Regions from separate parts of the Solibacillus sp. FSL W7-1436 genome, predicted to be linked through region 2. Evidence: riboswitches for the same ligand, from Rfam matches in the RefSeq annotation. Region 2 holds a riboswitch; each other region holds the start of a gene.

Region 1 (3,283 bases), 1.5 Mb from region 2:
ATATGTTGAAAGCCGTATGCCCCACAAGGTGTACGGCTTTTTTCTTATACTCTAATCAGTTAAACTATAGGAAAGGACATACTGGACAGGTGAGAATATGAATGCAATCATCAAAGCAAAATTAGAAATACTACCAAATGAATCAGGTTGCTATATTATGAAAGACCGTCAAGGTACGATTATCTACGTTGGCAAGGCGAAAGTATTGAAAAATCGAGTACGTTCTTACTTTACGGGAAGTCATGACGGTAAAACTGCAAGACTAGTCAGTGAGATCGAAGACTTCGAGTATATTGTGACTTCAAGCGATTTGGAAGCCCTTATACTTGAGCTGAATCTAATTAAGCTGCATGACCCGAAATATAATGTGAAACTAACGGATGATAAAACATATCCTTATATAAAAATAACAAATGAACGGTACCCGCGTATTATTACGACAAGAAAAGTGAAGAAAGATAAGGCGAAATATTTCGGGCCGTATCCGAATGCCTATGCTGCGAACGAAACGCGGAAATTACTGGACCGTTTGTATCCGCTTCGTAAATGTACACATCTGCCTAACCAGGTATGTCTGTACTATCATCTGGGTCAATGTTTGGCGCCGTGTGTAAAAGACATCGAGAAACAAGTGTATGACGAAATGATTGATGAGATTTCGAAGTTTTTAAACGGGGGCGTCGAAGAAATTCAGCAAGACCTTCAGCAAAAAATGATGGATGCAGCTGAAAATCTGGAGTTTGAGCGTGCAAAGGAATTCCGGGATTTGATTGCCCATATCGATCAAATTATGGAAAAACAAAAAATCGTTACGGATGATTTAAGCAACCGGGATGTATTCGGCTATGCAGTTGAAAAAGGCTGGATGTGTGTTCAGGTGTTTTTTGTGCGTCAAGGCAAACTCATTGAGCGGGATGTCTCGATTTTCCCGATTTATAATGAGCCGGAAGAGGAATTTTTAACATTTGTCGGCCGCTTTTATGAACAGCCGCACCATCTATTGCCAAAAGAAATCTTTGTGCCGAAAACGATCAATGAAACAATATTACAAAAGCTGTTGGACGTGAAGGTGCTGACACCGAAGCGCGGTTCCAAAAAAGAGCTTGTTGAATTAGCGATGAAAAATGCGGAAATCGCCATTCATGAGAAATTCCAGTTGATTGAACGTCAAGAAGAGCGGACAGTTGGGGCTTGTGAAGCACTTGCCGAAGCGATGCAAATACCGTTGCCGCTAAGAATAGAAGCATTTGATAACAGTCATATGCACGGTGCGGATCCGGTTTCGGCGATGGTTGTTTTTATCGATGGAAAGCCTTCGAAAAAGGAATACCGGAAATATAAAACAAGGGAAGCAGCCAAACACGATGACTATGGTGCGATGCAGGAAGTTATTCGACGCCGTTATACACGTGTTCTGCGTGAAAATCTGCCATTGCCCGATCTGATTCTTATTGACGGAGGAAAAGGACAGATGGAAGTCGCGCGGGAAGTGATTGAAGATGAGCTTGGGTTAGTCATTCCGATAGCAGGGTTGGCTAAAGACGAAAAGCATAATACGTCCCAGCTTTTCTTTGGTACGCCTCCGGAAGTTGTTCCGTTAAAGCGTACAAGTGACGGTTTTTATTTATTGCAGCGCATTCAAGATGAGGTACACCGGTTTGCGATTACGTTTTTACGTCAGCAGCATCAGACGAATGCAATCACTTCTGTTCTCGATGGAATTGAAGGTGTAGGTCCGAAGCGGAAGCAGCAGCTCATGAAGCATTTTGGATCAGTGAAAAAAATCCGCGAGGCAAGCGAACTGCAGCTGCAGGAATCCGGAGTGCCGGGGAAACTGGCGGAAGTCATCTATCGTCATTTTCATGAAGCACCATTGAACAAAGAATAAAATTGTGCTAACATATAAGACAATTCAATATTTACTAAGATAGAGGCGCAGTATTCAACAGTAAATTGCTCGAGGAAGAACAATTCCATTGACAGCAATCGAAAGGGAATCCTGCCGAAGTGAAGTGCGTATTGTTCGCGCAGTTTGCTGGTTTTGCATTTAAGAGATGTAAAACTGTCAGAGCTTTATGTTCTGGAGGGCTATCCTGAAAAACTTATAACTATTATTTGTCTTGACGGCGGCTTTCCATGAACATGGGAAGTCGTCTTTTTGTTTTCGAATTTAAGGAGGGAAAAGTATGGAGACAGTTGTTGTAAAGTTTGGCGGTCCGGCATTGACTACACCGGAAAAAATAGTACATATCGCTAAAAAGGTGATAAAAGAACAAGGGCGTGGCATAAACTTAGTCGTTGTCGTTTCTTCAATGCCCGCTATACGACGAGAATTGAGACAATATGCTGCTGAAATCACCGATGAGCCGTCGAAACGGGAAATGGATGCACTTGCCTCATCAGGCGCACAAATAACAAGTGCAATGCTTGCAATGGCCATTCAGGAGCATGGTGGTAAAGCAGTGTCACTTGCTGGATGGCAAACAGGCATCGTTACAAATCAAAAACACGGTAACGCACGGATCGATCATGTTGACAGTGCACGAATTCGGGAACATTTGGCATTAGGTGAAATCGTTGTAGTAGCAGGTTTTCAAGGAGTTACGGGAACAGACAATATTTCAACATTCGGCAAAGGGGGTTCTGAAACTTCAGCAGTTGCACTGGCGGTTGCCCTCGAAGCGGAGCGTGTCGAGATTTTTTCATCAGTTGAAGGGATTTTTACAGCAGACCCAGAAATTGTAAAAGAATCTAGGAAACTACCGGAAGTTTCTTATGATGAGATGTTGGAATTTGCAAATTTAGGGACTAAAATTTTGCACCCACGTGCGGTTGAACTTGCCAAAAAATACAATATACCGCTCATTGTACGCTCTTTCGTACAGGACGTGGAAGGTACTTTTATTAAAGGGGATGTAGACATGGAGAAAAACTTACTTGTACGCGGGGTAGCCTACGAATCGGATATTATCCGTCTGACAATCGGCTATGATTCTTATGAGACCGCGTCATTGGCAGAAGTGTTTAGTGTTTTAGCAGAAAATGATATCAATGTGGATATTATTGTTCAAGCAGTCATTGATGGCGTGAAGCCGACCATTTCCTTTACGATTTCAAAAGATGAGTTTGCGGAAGCTTTACGGGTACTGGAAACTAGTAAACTGTCGCTTGGGTTTAGTTTTGCGGATTTTGAAGTAGGTTTAGCGAAAGTATCTATTATCGGATCTGCGATGGCATCCAATCCGGGGGTGGCGGCACGCATGTTTGCACGATTAGGTCGCGA
Region 2 (3,283 bases):
GTACTCAATTTTTGTTTCTTCTATAATACCACTCTTGCAGTCATCATACTTGAAGAAATTATTCCTCACTTTTGTACAGATTATCCTCAAACAGTCTAGCATAATCCTCAATCACTCTCACTTATTCCTCAATTCAGGACAAATAATCCTCATAAACAAAAAAACGCAATGTAAGCCTCGAAGCTCACATTACGTTCCAGAAATTAATTATTCGATAAATCGCAGTCCTTTAAAGGAACGATTTTCGTTTTGTGTTTAAATTTGTAGCCAAACCATAAAGCCGCAAACAGTGGTAAGCCGATATATGAAACGACAACACCGTACCAGTCAATCGTTCCGCCCATGAAGGCCATATAGTTTTGACCTAGTACGACAATCATACATAGGGCAAACGCAAATAGCGGACCGAATGGGAAGAATTTTGATACATACGGTAAATCGCTCAGTGAATGTCCTTGTGCGACATAGGCACGACGGAATCGGTAATGACTGATCGCAATACCGAGCCAGGCGATGAAGCCGGACATACCAGAAGCATTTAATAGCCAGATGTACACTACTCCGTCACCGAAAAATGATGCGAGGAATGCTAATGAACCTACTGCCAATGTTGCTAATAATGCATACATCGGAATACCGCGTGAAGTTACTTTCATGAACAGTTTCGGTGCTTTTCCTTCTACCGCTAACTGGTAAAGCATACGACTTGCTGCATATAAACCTGAGTTCCCTGCAGATAACATCGCCGTTAAAATGATCGCGTTCATAACAGATGCCGCAAACGCTACACCTAAGTTCTCAAATACTAATGTAAATGGACTTGTCGCAATATCTTCTGAAAGGAGACGTGAATCCGTATACGGAATAAGCAATCCGATTGCACCAATTGCGAAAATGTAGAACAGTAAAATACGCCAGAATACTGAACGTACAGCTTTTGGAATATTTTTGCCCGGGTCATCTGTTTCCCCTGCCGTTACCCCAAGCATTTCCGTACCTTGGAATGAGAAACCGGCTGCAAGGAAAATACCGAACAATGCCAGGAAACCGCCATTAAAAGGTGCGTCGTCTTTAACGAAGTTTGTGAAGCCGACCGGATCGTTCCCGCCTAAAATTCCGAAAATCATTAAGAAGCTGACAATGATGAAGACAATTACTGTCGCGACTTTAATCATCGCAAACCAGTATTCCGCTTCACCGAAAGCTTTTACAGATGCTAAGTTAAATGATAAAACGACTACAATAAATAAAATTGTCCATAAAATTGAAGAACTGTCCGGGAACCAGTATTTCATAATTAACGAAACAGCCGCAATTTCTGCTGCAATTGTAATTGCCCAGTTGTACCAATAGTTCCAGCCAAGCGCAAAGCCTAGTGCCGGATCCACAAATTTTGTTGCATACGTACTAAACGAACCGGATGTTGGCATATAGGCAGCCATTTCCCCTAATGATGTCATTAGGAAATACACCATAACGCCGATCAGTGCATATGCGAGCAATGCCCCGCCAGGACCTGCCTGTGCAATCGCACCACCTGATGCTAAGAATAAACCTGTACCGATTGTTCCGCCAAGTGAAATCATCGTTACATGGCGACTTTTCAAACTCTTTTTCAACCCGTTTTTATTATCGAGCTGATCTATTTTAATCTCACTCATGATAAAACTCCTTTATTTTAGCCAATACCGTTGTAATAAGGCGGCTGTCCATTAGTTGCTTTAACTTTTTAGCCAATTGAGCTAGTTTTTTAGTCAAATTTATACGTTTATTAGTCCATTGAGCTAGTTTTTTAGCCAAAGTCCTGTAATTTTAGCCGCTCTCCGAAACTTTTTAGCCACTCTCGAATAAATCTGTAAAAAGAAAAACCACCACAAGTTTTTGTGATGGTTATATTTACACCTCATCAAACTTGAAAGATAGCTCAACACATGCTCACACATGTGACAGTTCTGTTCCTTATCGAAAACAGCCCCAGCATTATTTTCAAGAAGAAAAATAACACTTCGGCAACCATTCCTTTCATAAAGCTTCACCGATTCTTCCTAATCTCAGCTATACTAGTCTTAATGATTGCGACCTCTACCTCATACATCTACATGAGGTAATGTTTTATTTAATTGATTAAAAGTCTAACATAACATTTTTTTGATAGCAATGGCTTCAACTTTATTCTGTTTTTTAAGAGTATTCACACTACTTAAAACTATATTACTAGTCAAAAGGAGAATTAATATGGACGCAGAACAATTAAATCAAAATAGCAAAAAAATACTATCCAACAGAACACTCATCTATTTTATGGTTGCCGTATTTTTATTTGCGACAACATTACGTACACCGATTACGTTAATCGGTCCAATTATTTCATTTATTCGTGACGACCTTGGAATATCGAACTTTCTTGCGGGCTTCTTAACGACTATCCCTTTAATTGCCTTTGCGGTCGTTTCACCATTTGCACCACGAATTGCGCGTAAGTTTGGGATGGAATGGACCTTATTTTATTCCGTCATTCTGCTATGTGTAGGGATCGTATTGCGTTCACTTGGGGCAACATCCTTACTCGTTTTAGGAACAATATTAATCGGGGTCGCCATTGCATTTGGTAATGTCCTTATCCCTAGTTTTTTTAAATGGAAATTCCCATTACATATCGGTTTATTGACAGGGATTTATTCCGTATCAATGAACATTTCTTCCGGACTTGCTGCAGGCTTTAGTTATCCGATTGCTGCAAGTGCAGGCTGGCAAATCGCAGCTGGTATTACGATTATTTTAGGTATTCTTACAATGCTGATTTGGCTGCCGATTTTGCGTCAGGAAAAGGTCGAATTAAATATGCCCTCTTCGCAAACAAAGAAAACGCAGATGTGGAAATCCCCGCTTGCCTGGGCAGTCGCTGGAGCAATGGGCTTTCAATCATTTATATTTTACTGCTCGTCTGCGTGGATACCGGAAATTTTTATTAGCCAAGGCCTTGATGCTACAGCGTCCGGCTGGATGGTTTCCGTTATGCAGTTTTCGCAAATTCCGATGACATTTATTATCCCGATTATCGCCGGTAAAATTGCTTCACAACGTCCAATCGTCGTTTTCTTTACGATATGTTACTTAGTCGGTTTTACTGGTGTGTTGATGGAATGGACAAGCCTAGCAGTCGTATGGATGATCTTATTAGGCTTTGCAGGCGGGGCTTCGTTTGGTTTAGTACTGATGCTGTTTTCATTGCGTACAAAGACAGCGTATGATGCGGCTGAACTTTCCGGCTTCGCACAGTCAA
Region 3 (3,283 bases), 1.6 Mb from region 2:
CGTAACAGTGTTGATTTCCCGGAACCTGAAGAACCGATCAATGTAACAACTTCCCCTTTGTTTACTTGAAAATTGACATCTTTCAATACTTCGTGATCGCCGAATTTTTTATTTAAATGGTTAATATCAATTACTACTGTCATCTTATTCACCATCCTTATCTAGCTTGTTGCCTGTAATGAGCTCCACTTTATACGAAGACGGTCCGTCCATCTTTTTCTCGAACAACAGCAAGAAGCGCGTTACAGTAAATGTCATAATAAAGTATAATACCGTCGCGATAAAGAACGCTTCAATATATTTATAGTTACTGCCCGCAATCGAATTCGCCGTAAAGAACAGTTCCACTACCGAAATGACACTTAATACAGATGAATCTTTAATATTCATTACAAACTGATTTCCTGTTGCAGGTAAAATATTGCGCGCTACTTGCGGCAGAACAATATGAATCATCGTTTGCAGGTGATTCATTCCAATCGCTTGTGCAGCCTCGAATTGGCCTTTATCAATCGATACGATACCACCACGCACATATTCGGCCATGTAGGCTCCTGTGTTTAAGCTGATAACGATTGAAGCTGCTAAAAAGCGGTCAATATCGATTCCTAAATAGACAAGACCGTAAAATACGACCATCGCCTGTACCATCATTGGCGTACCTCTGAAAATTTCAACATAAGCTGTTAAAATAAAATTAATGACTTTCAGAACAGCTGTTTTAATATTTTTCTTGCGTTGTGGAATTGTGTGCATAATTCCGATGAAAAATCCGATCAGTGTTCCGCAAATTGTCCCGATTATCGCCAAGAGAAGTGCAGTCCAAGCTCCGCGTACAAATAACTCCCAGTTGTCCGTAAACAAGTTCCATGATGATTCTAAAAATGCCATCGCCTTGTCCTCCATTTCTTTGTTTCTACTATTTATGTATGAAACCATAATTTTAATAGAAAAAGGTTGTCTTCCGTCTGCCGGCAAGACAACCTCATTAAAACTGTTAATGCTACACGATTATTGTGCTGCTGGTTGATTTGCAATTGCGTCTTCCATTAATTGTTGACGCTCTTCTTCCGAAATTTCAGCTAAAACTTTGTTAATTTGTTCACGTAAATCCGAACCTTTTTTCAAACCTACCGCTACAGCTGTTGACGCTTCGTCTGCTTCGAAGTTTGGTTCAGGGACAATGTATTTAATATTATTCAGCGCCATCTCAGCAGAGATACCTTCCGGACGTTCTGATACATATCCATCGATTGCACCAGACTGTAATTGAACGCGCATTGCACCGAAATCAGTTGCCGCTACTTGCTTTTGAACACCTTCGATTTGATCGATTACATCATAGTGTGTTGTCGCTTGCTGACCTGTAATTTTTGCACCTGCAAAGTCTGATAATGAAGTTGCATTTGCATAAGGGCCGTCTTCTTTTACAACAATGACATAGTCACTAGTGTAATAGTTTTCTGTAAAATCAATTACTTCCATACGTTCAGGCATTGGTGACATACCCGCAATTACCAGGTCAATGGCACCCGATTGCAATGATGGGATTAAGCCATCCCAGTCTGTTTTAACAATTTGTAATTCCATGTCCAGACCTTCTGCAATTTTTTTCGCAATTTCCACATCATAGCCTGCTGCATATTCCTTAGAACCTGCAATCTGAACTCCGCCATTAGCATCATCCTTTTGTGACCAGTTGAAAGGCGCATAGGCTGCTTCCATACCGATTTTAATCACTTTTTTATCCGAATCGGAACCGCTTGTAGTACCTTCATCGCTTGAACCACATGCTGCCAGCAATAACATTGTCATAGCAGTCAATAAAATCAATAGTCTCTTTTTCATAGAAAATCTCTCCTTATTTGTTAATTTTCGGACGCCGTATATGCAAAAAACGACCATAAAGAAGAACTTTAGGTCGTTTAAATTATAATTAGCCCGAATCCTCTACAGTTCCCATTTTGAGATAGCACAACTCAACCATCAGGGATATAGATGATTGAGACAGTTCTGCAATTATTCACTGCAGACCCAGCATTGTAAATTTGAGCGTTTACAACACTTCGGCGATATTTCCTTCTCTTATATTTCCCGGCCAGCTCATGGCTCCATATAAAACTATTAAGTATCGCGCCTCTACCTCACGAGATTGTGAGGTTTTGATATGAAATTGATATGTTTATATTACATTATTGCGACATTTCCGTCAACAATCATTTTTCTGAAATTTATCTGTAAAAAAAAGCTAATGCGCAATACGTAAAGTATCGCGCATTAGGAGAGTAAACTCTATTAAGAATTTAATAATAAATCTTCTGGGTTTTCGATCATTTCTTTAACTGTTTTTAAGAAGCCAACAGAATCTTTACCATCGATGATACGGTGGTCGTAAGATAATGCTACATACATCATTGGACGAATTTGAACTTCACCATTAACAGCTACTGGACGGTTTACGATTGAGTGCATACCTAAAATACCAGCTTGAGTACCGTTCATGATTGGTGTTGACATTAATGAACCGAATACACCACCGTTTGTGATTGTGAACGATCCGCCAGCCATGTCGTTTAAGCCTAATTTTTTGTCGCGTGCTTTACCAGCTAATTCTGCAATGTTTTTCTCGATTTCAGCGAAGTTTTTCGCATTTGCATCACGAACAACCGGTACTACTAAACCTTCTTCAGTTGATACAGCAATACCGATATCAAAGAAGTTGTTTAAGTGAATTTCGTCACCGTTAATTTGTGCATTTACATATGGATATTTCTTTAATGCTGCTACTACAGCTTTTGTGAAGAATGACATGAAGCCTAGTTTAATATCGTTAGCTTTCACGAACTCATCTTGTTTACGCTTACGTAATGCCATAATGTTCGTCATATCAATTTCGTTGAAAGTAGTTAACATTGCTGTTGATTGTTTTACTTCTAATAAACGTTTAGCAATTGTTTGACGACGACGGCTCATTTTTTCAACTGTTACACGGTCTGTATCAGCTGCTGGTGTAAAGATCATTGGACCATTACCTGCTGCTGGCGCTTGAGCTGCTGGTGCTGCAGGAGCCGCTGGTGCTGTACCATGTGCTGCAACGTCTTGTACACGTACACGACCTTGTGGATCAACAGGTGAAATTGCTGCTAAGTCGATGCCTTTTTCACGAGCTAATTTACGAGCTGCTGGTGAAGCGATTACACGCTCACCTGAAGTTTCTTCAACTGCAACTGGTGCAGGTGCTGCTTTAGGTGCTTCTTCTTTTGCTGGAGCCGGAGCTTCCTCT

The links. Region 2 has a riboswitch for lysine ahead of MKX73_RS08335 (amino acid permease). Riboswitches for the same ligand answer to the same signal wherever they lie in the genome.
Region 1: it holds a riboswitch for lysine, as region 2 does, so the genes downstream of both, MKX73_RS00855 (aspartate kinase) here and MKX73_RS08335 (amino acid permease) in region 2, are expected to answer to the same signal.
Region 3: it holds a riboswitch for lysine, as region 2 does, so the genes downstream of both, MKX73_RS16175 (transporter substrate-binding domain-containing protein) here and MKX73_RS08335 (amino acid permease) in region 2, are expected to answer to the same signal.

The regions. Positions count from the first base shown of each region.
Region 1 is NZ_JBBOWV010000001.1:174,325-177,607, reverse strand. Features, by position in the region: gene uvrC (excinuclease ABC subunit UvrC) at 98-1,888, shown strand; lysine riboswitch at 1,921-2,099, shown strand; gene MKX73_RS00855 (aspartate kinase) at 2,187-3,283, shown strand, end outside.
Region 2 is NZ_JBBOWV010000001.1:1,657,276-1,660,558, reverse strand. Features, by position in the region: gene MKX73_RS08335 (amino acid permease) at 204-1,661, opposite strand; lysine riboswitch at 1,913-2,093, opposite strand; gene MKX73_RS08330 (CynX/NimT family MFS transporter) at 2,236-3,283, shown strand, end outside.
Region 3 is NZ_JBBOWV010000001.1:3,278,507-3,281,789, forward strand. Features, by position in the region: gene MKX73_RS16165 (amino acid ABC transporter ATP-binding protein) at 1-143, opposite strand, end outside; gene MKX73_RS16170 (amino acid ABC transporter permease) at 145-891, opposite strand; gene MKX73_RS16175 (transporter substrate-binding domain-containing protein) at 1,012-1,848, opposite strand; lysine riboswitch at 1,963-2,150, opposite strand; gene odhB (2-oxoglutarate dehydrogenase complex dihydrolipoyllysine-residue succinyltransferase) at 2,296-3,283, opposite strand, start outside.